Regions from separate parts of the Nitratidesulfovibrio vulgaris str. Hildenborough genome, predicted to be linked through region 2. Evidence: predicted binding sites of a transcription regulator. Region 2 holds the regulator's gene; each other region holds the start of a gene.
What was found. The regulator sigma-54, encoded in region 2, starts transcription at its own class of promoters, with help from an activator protein. The targets are predictions, from matches to a motif close to CTGGCACGGNNNNTGCTT.

Region 1 (4,213 bases), 650 kb from region 2:
CGCCCCGCCGTGTTGCACGTGCGGGGCGTTGCCGTTTCGCGGCTCAATCCTCGTCCGAGATGTCGAGGGCCTTCATCTTGTAACGCAGTCCCGCCCCAGTGACCTGCATGATGCGGGCGGCCTTCGCCACATTCCCCCCCGTGACCCGCAACACGTTGGAGATGCACTGGGTCTCGTATTTCTGCAGGCATCCCTTGAGCGGGACGACGTGGCTTTTGCGGATGTTCCGGTAGTCGTAGTAGAGGCCCGCATCGCCGGTCTCGCCGGCAGCGGCCGCGGGGGCGGGGAGGGTGGGGGCCTGCGTCACGATGTCCGAAACCGTTGCGGGAGTGCTCCCCGTCGCATGGCATGCCTCCCGGAAGTGCCGCGGCAGACATGCGGGGCATATCTCCGGGCCATCACCCAGAAGCGCGAGGCTGCCCTCCACGACATGCAGGAGTTCGCGGATGTTGCCCGGCCAGTCGTAGTGCATGAACATGTGCAGTACATCGTCGTTGACGCCGACTGTCCCCGGCCCACCGGGGCGCGTCGCCAATTCTGAACGGTCGATGAACATGCGGGCGAGAAGCGGGATGTCGTTCCTGCGTTCGCGCAGGGGCGGCACGGAGATGCCCACCACGGCGAGACGGTAGAAGAGGTCGCGCCGCAGGACGCCATGTTCCACGGCCTGCAACGGTTCTTCGTTGAGGATGCTCATGATGCGCACGTCTACCGGGACTTCCGTATGCGAACCGAGGCGGCGCACGCGTTTCTCCTGCAATACGCGCAGCAGCTTGGCCTGCAAACCCAGCGGCATGGAGTTCAGCTCGTCGAAGAGCAGGGTGCCGCCATCGGCCTCTTCGAAGAGCCCGGGCTTGTCGGCGGCGTCCGTGTACGCGCCCTTGACCGTGCCGAAGAGGATGCCTTCGAGCAGGTTCTCGGGAATGGCGGCGCAGTTCACGGGGATGAACGGTCGCTGTCTGCGGTCGCTCTCGGAGTGGATCGCTTGCGCGAACACCTCCTTGCCCGTGCCGCTTTCCCCCCAGATCATCACCGGCGAAGAGGTTGCGGCTGCCGTACGCGCTTCGGCGATGACCTCGCGCAGGTTGGCGTCCTGTCCCACGATGCTGTCGAACGTATAGAAGTCATAGGCCGCCCCTTTGGGCTGCGGCGGGCGGGGCTGGCGTTTGCGCCCTTCGGCGAAGGCTGTCGTTCCCGTCCAGATGGTGAAGGCTATGACCCCGTCCTTACGTCCCGCGTCATAGAGGGGGATGAAGTCCGTGACTGTGCTGGCAAGGTAGTTGTTGGTGGTCTTGTACCAGTACGCCTTCTTCAGGATGGGTTCGCCCTTGCGGAGACACTCGATGGTGGGGATGCATTCGAGTTCGTGCGGTACATAGAGACTCGTGATGTGCCGCCCGACCACGGAAATGCGGCTGAAACCGTCCACACGCCGCTGGATGGTGTTCATGAAGCGGCATATGCCCTCTCCGTCCACCACGGCGACCCCCACCCCCATACTTTCCCATATGGTCTGCATGGCCGGCGTGAGAACGGCTGCGCGGCTTACGTCGGCGAAAGTGCTGCTGTCTAGGGGCATCATGGGGGGTCCTCGCACGGAAGGCTCATGGTGTGGTCGGGAAGGGAACCTAGAAGATTTCTTTGTGAAAAGAAAGTTTTTTTCTCAATCGATAAAAAATGGTCGGCGGAGATTGTGAAAAAAGGCGAGAAGGGAAGGGCATTCCGTAGTGTTGGCAACGTCGGGCGGCTGTGAAAGGGCCGTGGCATGGCTTGTGCAGAAAAGGGCAAGCAGAGAGGGCGGGCACGGACGCACACGATGAAAGGCGTGACGCCGCTACCCATCCCGCGATGCTGACCGGACTCCATGCCGGGAGGCATGGACATGATGCCGGATGCCGAAGCCCTCATGCACGGGGCGGCACATGGCGCAACGTGACCCGACGAAATGAAACGTAGTGGCAACAACGACGTTCACAACACAGGAGATTGAAATGGCTGCTCTTTCTTCCGCATCGAACACCGAAGGCCAGACCCCTGCAAACAAGGGCTACGGCATCAACTGGGATACCGCCGAATCGCGCGTCAAGGAACTCAAGGACTTTCTTCTTGCCGCGCCGCAGGTGATGGACCCCGAACGTCTGCAGTGCCTTCTCGACGTCTACGACGAATTCCAGGGCGAGCCCGTCGTCTACATCCGCGCCAAGCTGCTTGAGCGGGTGCTCCTCCGCAAGAAGATATTCCTCGACGGCAACCCCATCGTGGGCACCCTCACCGGTGTGCGCGCTGGCGTGTACGCCTACCCCGAATGGAACGTCTCGTGGATCAAGGAAGAGATGCAGATGGCCAAGATGGCCTCTCTTGGCGAGATGAAGATCCCGCAGGAGACGCAAGAGCTTCTCGAGAAGACCTACAAGCTGTGGAAGGGCCGCACCTGCATCGACCTGAACAACAAGATGTTCAAGGAGAAGTACGGCATCAACCCCGCGCCCTTCGCCAAGGCGGGCATGTACTACGAGAACGTCAGCGTCGCCAGCGGCTCGGGCATCGCCGACTATCCGCTGGTGCTCAACAAGGGCCTGCGCTGGCTCGCCGACGACGTGCGCGCACGTTTCGAAGCCTGCCCCACCACCCTTGCGAACAAGGAGAAGCATGACCTCTACCGCGCCATGCTGGTGACGTTCGAGGCTGTCATCGCCCATTCGCATCGCTACGCCGAACTCGCCGAGAAGACCGCCGCCGAAGAGAGCGATCCCAAGGCCAAGGCAGAACTGCTCGAGATCGCCGAGATATGCCGCCGCGTGCCTGAATACCCGGCCCGCAACTTCCGCGAAGCCATCCAGTCCTTCTGGTTCATCCACCTCGCCATCGAGACCGAGCAGATGGCCTGCGCCACCTCGCCCGGTCGTTACGGCCAGTACATGTACCCCTTCTACAAGAAGGACATCGAAGAGGGGAACCTCACCCGCGAACAGGTGCTCACCCTGCTGAAGTTCCAGTGGATCAAGCACCTCGAACTGGGCGAGTACCAGGGGGCCTCCTACGCCATGACCCTGTCCGGTCACACCGGTCAGTCCATCACCATCGGCGGTGTCGACGCCAACGGTGACGACGCAAGCACCGAACTCGAAGAGGTGCTGCTCGACACCCAGATTCAGATGAAGAACATCCAGCCCACGCTGACCCTGCTCTACCATCCGAAGCTGAAGGACTCGTACATGAAGAAGGTTGTGGAGTGCATCCGCGGCGGCTCCGGCCAGCCCCAGATCCTCAACAACAACGTGGTCATCCAGCGCAACCTCGCCCGTTTCGCGCAGTACGAAGGCGGCATCACCCTCGAAGACGCCCGCAACTGCGGCAACTACGGGTGCGTGTCCACCGGCATCTGCGGCAAGGGCAGCTTCATCACGCAGGAAGACCAGCCCTGCCTCGCCAAGGTCGTCGAGCTCATGCTCAACAACGGCAAGTGCCCTGTGACCAAGAAGCAGGTGGGCGTCGAGTCCGGCGACCCGACCACCTTCACCACCTTCGAGGAAGTGTACGAAGCCACCAAGAAGCAACTCGACCATCTCTTCAACATCTCGCGCAAGCACTCCGACCTCAGCCAGATGGCCCGGCTTCAGGTTGTGCCCAGCGTCTTCCGTTCGGCCATGTACGACGGCTGCATCGACAAGGGCATGTGCGAAGAGGCCGGTGGTACGCGCTACCCGCAGGTCAACCCCATCATGACCGCAGGCATCGACGCCGCCAACTCGCTGCTGGCCATCAGGTACCTTGTCTTCGAAACGAAGCAGGTGACCATGGAGAAGCTGCTTGAAGCCCTGAAGGCCAACTTCGAAGGCTACGAAGACATCCGCAAGATGTGCTTCGAGGCGCCCAAGCACGGTAACGACTACCCCGAAGTGGAGCACTTCGTGCAGCGCTTCTACCGCGACGTGGACGCCATCCACAGTGCGCAGGGCCCGGACTGCTTCGGCTACCGCACCCCGCTGGACGCCTACTCGCTGTCGTACCACAACTACTTCGGTTCGCTCATGGGCGCACTGCCCAACGGCCGCAAGGCTGGCGTGGCACTCACCGACGGTAGCGTCTCCGCCATGCCCGGTACCGACCATGAAGGCATCACCGCCCTCATCAAGTCCGGTGCCGAAGCCATCGACACCGTGCGCTACGGGGCCAACCACTTCAACGTGAAGTTCAACCCCTCGGTGATCGA
Region 2 (4,213 bases):
TCGAACTGCTGTACGAACTCAGCCTCGCGGAGGTCCATGCCAAGCACTATGCCCTGATACTGCTCAAGAGCCTGTGCATCGAGGACTCGAACCATGTCGGGCGCAAGACGCACGGGCAGACCGTCGACAGTGAAATACCGCAGGTCTTCGAAGACGTTGAGAACAGTGCTCTTGCCAGCCCCGGAGAGTCCGGAGACGATGAGGACGGGGAATCCGGCTTCGAAGCCGTCATCGGCAGAACGCGCGGGGCTCGACATGGGCTGCCTCAAGCCTTTGAAAGAAGTTCCCACATTGCATTCGCATCAGGGGCTTCTATCAATGCCCTTCTGAATGCGACGTCTTTCAGCAACCGCGATATGTGCGCCAGAACGCGCAGATGCATGCCCGCCACATGTTCCGGGGCAAGCACCAGAAACACGATGTGCACGGGCTTGCCGTCAAGCGAGTCGAAGCCGAATCCGGCACTGCTACGACCGACACTCAGAACGATGCGCCCGAGGTCGGACAGTTTGCCGTGGGGGATGGCGATGCCGTCGCCGATGCCAGTCGTACCGAGTTGCTCGCGCTCGTGCAGCACTTTCAGCGCTGCACGCCCGTCTACCTCAGGGTGAGCCCGGCAAACGGCATTCACAAGTTCCGCCAGCACCTCTTCCTTGGTGCTGGCGGAGATCTCGTGAATTATGAGGTCTTTGCTAAGATACTCGTCAAGCCGCATCACGACACTCTAGACGACGGGGTCGATGAGCCCGAAGTCGCCGTTCCTGCGGCGGTAGATCACGTTGATCCGTTCCGATTCGGCATTCAGGAAGACGAGGAACTCGTAATCGAGCGCATCAAGCTGCATGGCAGCCTCGTCAACGTGCAGAGGCTTGGGCACGAACTGGTCGGTACCCACGATGGCCCTGTCTTCACCCTCACCTTCAGTATGATAGGTGAACACGTCGATATTGGCATTCGTCCGGGCAGAGCGCCGTCTTTCCTTGACGCGGGAGACATGCTTCTTGAGTTGTGCTTCGAGCTTGTCGAGTACGAGGTCGATGGTCGCGTACATGTCTTCGGACTGCTCGACGGCGGCGATGTTGATGCTGTCGCCCACAAGCTGGACTTCGGCCTTCTGACGGAACTTGTCCAGAGAAAGGGCCACCTGCAACTCGAGGTTGGCAGACTTGCCGACGAACCGGGCGAGCTTTTCGAAGCGACGACGGGCGTACTTCTTGAGGTGTTCCGAGGGCTCGAAGTTCTTGAACGTGAATGCGATGTTCATAAGCTCCTCCTGGGTTCGATGGAACACGTGCCTTGCGGCCGGGCCTCTTCGTGCTACGTCAGAAAACTTCCTTACGCTTGGACGAAGAGGGGATATTCATGGCTGTACGATACTTCGCAACCGTACGCCGGGCAATATTAACCTGAAGCTGTTCCTTCAGTATCTCGCCGATTCGCTCATCGCTCAGAGGTTCCTTGGGATTCTCCTCGCCGATGAGTTTCTTGATCAGAGCCTTGACACTCTCTGAACCGACCTGGCTGCCATCATCAAGTTCGAGCGCACTGTTGAAGAAGAACTTGAGCTCGAACACACCGTGAGGCGTGGCGACGAACTTGTTCGTCGTGATGCGACTCACGGTCGACTCGTGCATACTGATGTCGTCGGCGATGTCCTTGAGGATGAGTGGCCGTAAACGGGTCACGCCATCCTCGAAGAACCCCCTCTGGTACTTGATAATACTTTCAACGACCTTGTACAGGGTGCGTTGCCGTTGATAGAGGCTCTTGATGAGCCACGACGCGGAACGCACCTTCTCTTGCACGAAGTCCTTGTCCTTGCCCGTCACACCGGCAAGACTCTGGTCGTACAGCGAACTGAGTTGCAGATGGGGCAGCCCGTCGTCGTTAAGCACGATGACGAATTCATCGTCGTATTTGTACACGAACACGTCGGGGCTTACGAACATGGGGTCGCTGCCCCCGAAGCTCGAACCTGGCATGGGGTCGAGAGACTGTATGATATCAAGGTATTCCTTGAGATCATCCATGTCGAGTTTGAACTTGCGCAGCAGCGGCTTGTAACGGCGGGTTTCAAGGTCTTCGAGGTGGTCGCGAACGAGTTCGACGAGAACACGGTCGCGGTCGTAGCCAAGCATTTCGATCTGAATCAGCAGACATTCCTGCGGAGTCCGCGAGGCAACACCTACCGGGTCGAAACGCTGGACGGCGTGCAATACCGGAATGACTTCGGAAGCATCGGCACCACACATCTCTGCAATGTCTTCGACAGAGGCCTGAAGATATCCCGAAGAGCCGATATTGCCGATGATGGTTTCACCGATGCCCTTCTGGTCTTCTGTAAGACGCGAAAGACGCAACTGCCACATGAGATGCCCTTCAAGCGATGGGCGGGCAGAATAGCGCGCCTCGAACGCGGTCATCTCCTCGGGGAGTTCAGTTTCGCGTACCTGCGCCTGCCGCGAAGAGCTGGCGAATTCGCCAAGATAGTCTTCCCAGTCGGCATTACGCGACAATTCCCTGTCATACGCCTCCGGCGCAGATTCGTCTTTACGCGAGGAGGCTTCTGAGGCAGAAGATGCAGCGCCTTCATCCATTCCTTCTTCAAGGAACGGATTCTCAAGAAGCTCTTGCTGAACGGTCTCGACAAGCTCAAGACGTGACAATTGCAAAAGGCGTATGGCCTGCTGCAGTTGTGGCGTCATGACAAGCTGCTGACTCAGCTTGAGTTGCTGTCTAAGTTCGAGTGCCATTGAACAAGGAACCTCTCGCCGTCATGTTAAGCACCAGATGCGCGATATCCACCTTCTGTTAGCAAAAGAAGAAAAGTACCGTGCAACAGTGCGTTACGTAGTATCATGACACAGCGCGAGGCAGGATGCAAGCTTGATGCCGACTAGAGGCAGAAGTCCGCCCCAAGATAGACAAGACGGGCCTGTTCGTCACCTACGATATGCTCGGGTGTGCCGTCCAGAATGACCTGCCCCTGATGGACCAGGTACGCCCGGTCACAGATGGTGAGCGTCTCCCGCACGTTATGGTCGGAGATGAGCACCCCTATCCCGCGATCACGCAGCTTGCGGATAAGCCCCTGAATATCACCCACGGCAAGCGGGTCGATGCCTGCGAATGGTTCATCGAGCAGCACGAACTTGGGTTCGCGGATCATGCACCGCGCGATCTCGAGTCTGCGCCGCTCACCGCCCGAAAGGTGCATGGCACGCGAACTGGCAAGATGCGCGATACCGAAGTCCGCCATCAGCGCCTCGGCACGCTCCTTCTGTCTGGCAGCCGGAAGCCCGGTATGCTCGAGGATGATCTCAAGGTTTTCACGAACGGTGAGCCTCTTGAATACGGAGCTCTCCTGAGGCAGATAGCTCAACCCCACGCGAGCGCGCTCATGCAAAGGCCAGTCGGCGATGTCCTGTCCGTCCAGTCGGACGATGCCAGCCGTGGGTTTGATGATGCCTGTGAGCATGTAGAACGTCGTGGTCTTGCCCGCGCCGTTGGGCCCGAGCAACCCGACGATCTCGCCCTGCTGTACCGAGACGGAGACACCCCGCACGACCTCGCGCTGCCCGAACCGCTTACGCAGATCTTCGCCTTGCAATACGGCCATCATTCAGACTCCTTTGCCTTTTCCGCTCCGGGCAGCGACGCGGAAGACGAAGAGGTGAACACGGCCTCTACAGGGCGCGAGGTGCCACCATGCACTTCGCTTCGATTCTCGCGAGTGTAGAAATAGATGACCTCGCCCTTCACCACGTTCTCCTTGTCGAAGAGGACAGGCGAGCCTTCCATGATCATGAGCCCGTCATTGGTGGTATAGGTGGCCTTCTGACATGTACCGTTACGCCCTTCGCGCACCATCCGTACATTCTTCTCGGCGACGATACGTTCAATCTCACCGGCATCCATGCCACCCGGCACGTCTCCACCGCTCTTGCCTTCCTTGGACTTGCCAAGGTGCAGCGTCAGCTTCACCGACCACAGTTCGAAGTCGGGACGCTTGACGTATACATCGCCCTCGAACACGACACTCTGCTTGTTCGCATCATACTGCATGCGCTGCGCGGTGACAGTGGTCGGTACAGATTTCTGGGCGGGATTCGCGGTCGCCTTGGGCTGCGCGCAGGCGGTCGGCACAGGAAACGCCACGGCAGCAGCCATGGTCAGGGAGAGAAGAAAGGGAACAAGCCTACTGGCCATATGA
Region 3 (4,213 bases), 1.5 Mb from region 2:
ACCGAACAAGGCGTCGAGCAACAGGTTCTCATCAAGCGCCCCGCAGTTGATGCTGACGAAAGGCCCCTTCGCCCTGCTGCTGTTGGCATGAATCGCCTCTGCCGTGAGCTCTTTACCGGTACCGGTCTCGCCGATGATGAGCACGTCGGCGGCGATGGATGCGGCCTTGCGTATGAGGGCACGCAGCGACTTCACGGCAGGGCTGACCCCCACGATGCCCGGCATCTTCTCGCTGTCGGGGTCGGGCATGTCGGAGGCGCTCACGGCAAGCTCAGTATCAAAACAGACCTTTTGCCTCTTGCGCGCAGCGAGCGATCGCGCATCATGCAACGACGACGCCTGCACCACTTCACGCAATCGCGCAAGGATCATGTTCACCCCCTTGCGCAACAAATGCGCTTCCCGTGGAAGTAGCGCATCTTGCATGGGTGACATGTCATCCTCAGCGGCCTTGTTCTCGATGGCGTTGGCAAGCTGGATAAGCGGGCGCGCAATGCGCACCCCCATGGACACCATCACGATGGTGATGACGAACACCCCAAGCCCGAGGGCAACGGAAAGCGCACCCGCCAACTTGTAGGACGAGGCCATGACCATGAAGCTGGTGTCGATGAACCCCAGCCCGGCATACACGGAGGGCAGCTGCCCCGGCCCGCCCCGGAAGACGATGGGGACATAACTCACGAAGCTGGAACGGTTGAGGGACGCGGCGTCGGCGAAGCGCGAACCCAGCGTGCTCAAGCCAGCCCGTCCCGCCTGCACCTCCGACACCATGGCCCAGTAGTTCTCATTCTCCGGCCCGGGCCTGAAGGCGATGTCCAGCCCTGTCCTGCCAAGGTCGCCCTGCAATCCGGACCGCACAACGTCATTGGAGAGGTCGGCATCGGGCAGGTCGGGCGATTCCGACTGGAAGAGTATCCACCCCGCGGGGTCGAACATGAAACTGCGATACCGCTCGCTCTCCTGCGGATAGATGTGCAGAGGGGAACGCTGCGAGGCGTAGAGTGACAGCACGTTGCGCAAGGCCACCACGTCCAGCGACAGCAGCAGCATGCCGCGCATGGTGCCGTCCTCTGCAAAGACAGGCGTCGAAAGGCGAATGACATGAAGAGGCAGAGTCTGCACGCCACCGGGCACCGGCACACTGGGATAGATGACCTCCAGCGGCTGCGAAAGATACACCTGCCCCGGCTGCGGGTCGGTGGGCGCACTCTGCCGCGTGAAGGGGCCGAAGCGTGTGGCGAGGGCCGTATCGGGAGGTATGGATACCACCCCACGCCCTGTGTTGAGCAGCACGAAGGCATCGTCTTTGCCCCCGTTTCCCTGGAAGGCTATCTCGCGGTAGCGCAGCCCTTCGGCCTCCGTGCGTCCTTGCAGGTAGCGGGCAAGTCTTTTCGGGTCGAGGATGCCGTCGGCCATGAACAGCAGTTCGTTGCGGGCCGTCTCCAGTCGGGATGCTATCTCGTGGGCCTGTGCCTTGGCACGGGTGAGAGAATTCCGCGAATATGCTGTCGTCAGATAGTGCGCGCCCACCTTGTAGGTGACGAAGGCGAAACACGCCAGCACCGCCGCCAGAAGCGGCACTCCGACAAGGAGCATCCGTTTGGGGATGCTCCACTCCCTGGCGGAGCGGTCGGTTCTGAAGACGCTGCCGATGATGGGCGGCCGGTAGAAGCGCATATCCCCCCCATAAAGAGGTTTTCGCAGACGGAACGAATCGCGCAGAGGTGTTGTTTCTGCGTAACTCCTTTCGGAGCATCGCGCAACACTTCTTACAAGCTTCCTTCGATTTCAGCATGTTGCCATCACGAAAATCAGCTTTGGCACGGCCATTGCTCAAGCAAAGGCAACAGACGCGACGCGTCTTACGCTTTTCGGGAACACTCCGCCCCGGGCAAGAGGGCGGAACGCGGAAGAGGCAGGGTGGCACCCGGCCGCAGAGGGTCGCCCCGGCAGGGCCGGGAGTTTGCCACCGAACGCAACATGCAAGGAGGAAGACATGAAGGCCAGACTCAACAAGCTTTGGTGGTCGCTGATGCTGATGCTCATCGCACTGCCCGGCACGGCGCTCGCCGCTGGTGGCGGCGGTGCCCCCGTCGTCATCGTAGCCGACACGCGCAAACTCGACGGCGTCCTCGCCTGGTGGGCGAACCTCTACAATGAGAGCCATCTCCAGTTCACGGTGCTCACCATCATCCTGATTCCCCTCGTGGGCGTGATCTTCGGCGTCATCGCCGACATCATCATGAACCACATCGGCATCGACCTGAAGTCGCGCGATCTCGCGGAACACTAGGAAAGGACGACGGAGGACACCATGGAATGGTTGTATATCCTGATGCCCATCGCGGGCGTTAAGATCTTCTGGCCCGGCCTCATCATCCTGGGCGTGGGCGTTGGCATCATCGGCGGCTTCTTCGGCATGGGCGGCGCCTGGATGGTCACCCCCGGCCTCAACATCCTCGGCTTCCCCATGGCATTCGCCATCGGCACCGACATCGCGCACATGGCGGGCAAGTCGCTCATCTCCACCATGCGCCACGGCAAGTTCGGCAACGTCGACTACAAACTCGGCATGATCATGCTGGTGGGTACGGTCGTCGGTTTCGAAGCCGGTGCACAGATGGTCATGTGGCTCGAACGGCTAGGCAGCGTCGAGAAGGTCGTTCGCTGGATCTACATCGTGCTGCTCGCGCTCATCGCGTGGATGGTCTTCCACGACGTGGCCAAGCGTCGCCAGAAGGAACGTGAAGCCGCGGCCAAGGGTGTGAAGCTCGAAGCTGGCGCCACGGGCGTCGAATGGCACAAGGCCCTGCACAAGATCAAGATCCCCCCGATGGTGCACCTCAAGGAAGCCGGCATCTACTGCTCCGCATGGCTGCCCATCTTCGTGAGTTTCCTCACCGGCTGGCTCGCAGGCATCCTCGGCATCGGCGGCGGTCTCATCCGCATGCCCGCCCTCATCTACCTCATCGGCTGCCCGACCCACGTGGCCGTCGGTACCGACCTCTTCGAAGTCATGATCTCCGGCCTCTACGGTGCAGCGACCTACACATACAAGGGTCGTACCGAACTCGTAGCCGCCATCATCATGCTCGTCGGTGCCGCCATGGGTGCGCAGGTGGGCGCTGTCGCCACCAAGTACATCAAGGGTTACGGCATCCGCATCGCCTTCGGCCTCGCCGTCGTCGGCTGCGCCATCTCCATCCTGATGAAGCTCGTCCAGCCCTGGGTGCCCCAGTACAAGGCCTTCCTCGACGCCGGTGCCACCGTACTCGTCCTTGGCCTCGTGACCTGCATGTCGCTGTACATCTTCGTCCGCATGGTTCAGGGCGTTCAGATGGAACTGGCCCGCAAGCGCGCCAACTAGCGGCCCACGAAAGGAGACTATGATGAACATCAAGCGCATACTGCTCACGCTGATGGTAATGGCCCTTCCTCTCGGCCTTGTGGGCTGCGGCGAATACGGCAAGGTCGACCAGGGACGCGTCATCGCCTTCGACAAGCAGGCCAAGACCGTCACCCTGATTCAGGACAAGCTGGCAGAGCCCATGAACCCCGACTACTCGACCCTGCCGCCCCACACCTACAAACTGCCGGCCGACCCGGCGGAGATGGGGCCTGAACCCAAAGCCGGCCTGCGCATGAAGCTCGACACGAAGGCCAACATCGTGAAGATCTTCAACCCCAAGACCCAGGCGTTCGAAGACATCACCATCACCGTGATCGACCTTCAGCAGAACATCGACAGGCAGCACCCGCTGGTGTTCGACAAGGCCACCGATACGGCGAAGAAGTTCCCCATGGTCGATCGCGACAAGAAGACCATCACCATCTACTCCGGTCGCCAGAAGATGCTCTGCACCTTCTCGGTACCCGACGAGTACTTCTCGATGCCCGATCATACATGGGAAGCCGGTGACGAAGTGCGCGTATACTACAAGACCGAAGGTGTATCGCTCCGCTTCATGAACATCAGCAAGACCGACATCTTCAAGAAGTAGTCTGCAAAGACACCCCCCCCTACGCAAGGCGGGGCCGGATGGCCGGCCCCGCCGCCCACAGGGAGAATAGACATGAGTGACTACAGACACGAACTTGCCCGCAGGGGCCTCGTACTTACAGTGAACCTTCTCGTGGTGGCCTGCGTGTTCCTCGCCATGTACAGGGCCTCACTCCAGCCCGACGAGTTCACCCCCGTATTCTGCAAGAC

Region 1: the regulator sigma-54 is predicted to act here: its motif matches at 1,761-1,778, upstream of DVU_RS10685 (glycyl radical protein).
Region 3: the regulator sigma-54 is predicted to act here: its motif matches at 1,821-1,838, upstream of DVU_RS00730 (DVU0150 family protein).

The regions. Positions count from the first base shown of each region.
Region 1 covers NC_002937.3:2,361,276-2,365,488, reverse strand. The annotation lists gene DVU_RS10690 (sigma-54 interaction domain-containing protein) at 44-1,582, opposite strand; gene DVU_RS10685 (glycyl radical protein) at 1,992-4,213, shown strand, end outside.
Region 2 covers NC_002937.3:1,710,993-1,715,205, reverse strand. The annotation lists gene rapZ (RNase adapter RapZ) at 1-257, opposite strand, end outside; gene DVU_RS07730 (PTS sugar transporter subunit IIA) at 266-715, opposite strand; gene hpf (ribosome hibernation-promoting factor, HPF/YfiA family) at 725-1,264, opposite strand; gene rpoN (RNA polymerase factor sigma-54) at 1,323-2,753, opposite strand; gene lptB (LPS export ABC transporter ATP-binding protein) at 2,897-3,622, opposite strand; gene DVU_RS07710 (LptA/OstA family protein) at 3,619-4,209, opposite strand.
Region 3 covers NC_002937.3:181,510-185,722, reverse strand. The annotation lists gene DVU_RS00735 (sigma 54-interacting transcriptional regulator) at 1-1,680, opposite strand, end outside; gene DVU_RS00730 (DVU0150 family protein) at 2,000-2,296, shown strand; gene DVU_RS00725 (sulfite exporter TauE/SafE family protein) at 2,318-3,370, shown strand; gene DVU_RS00720 (DUF4881 domain-containing protein) at 3,393-4,004, shown strand; gene DVU_RS00715 (lipoprotein) at 4,077-4,213, shown strand, end outside.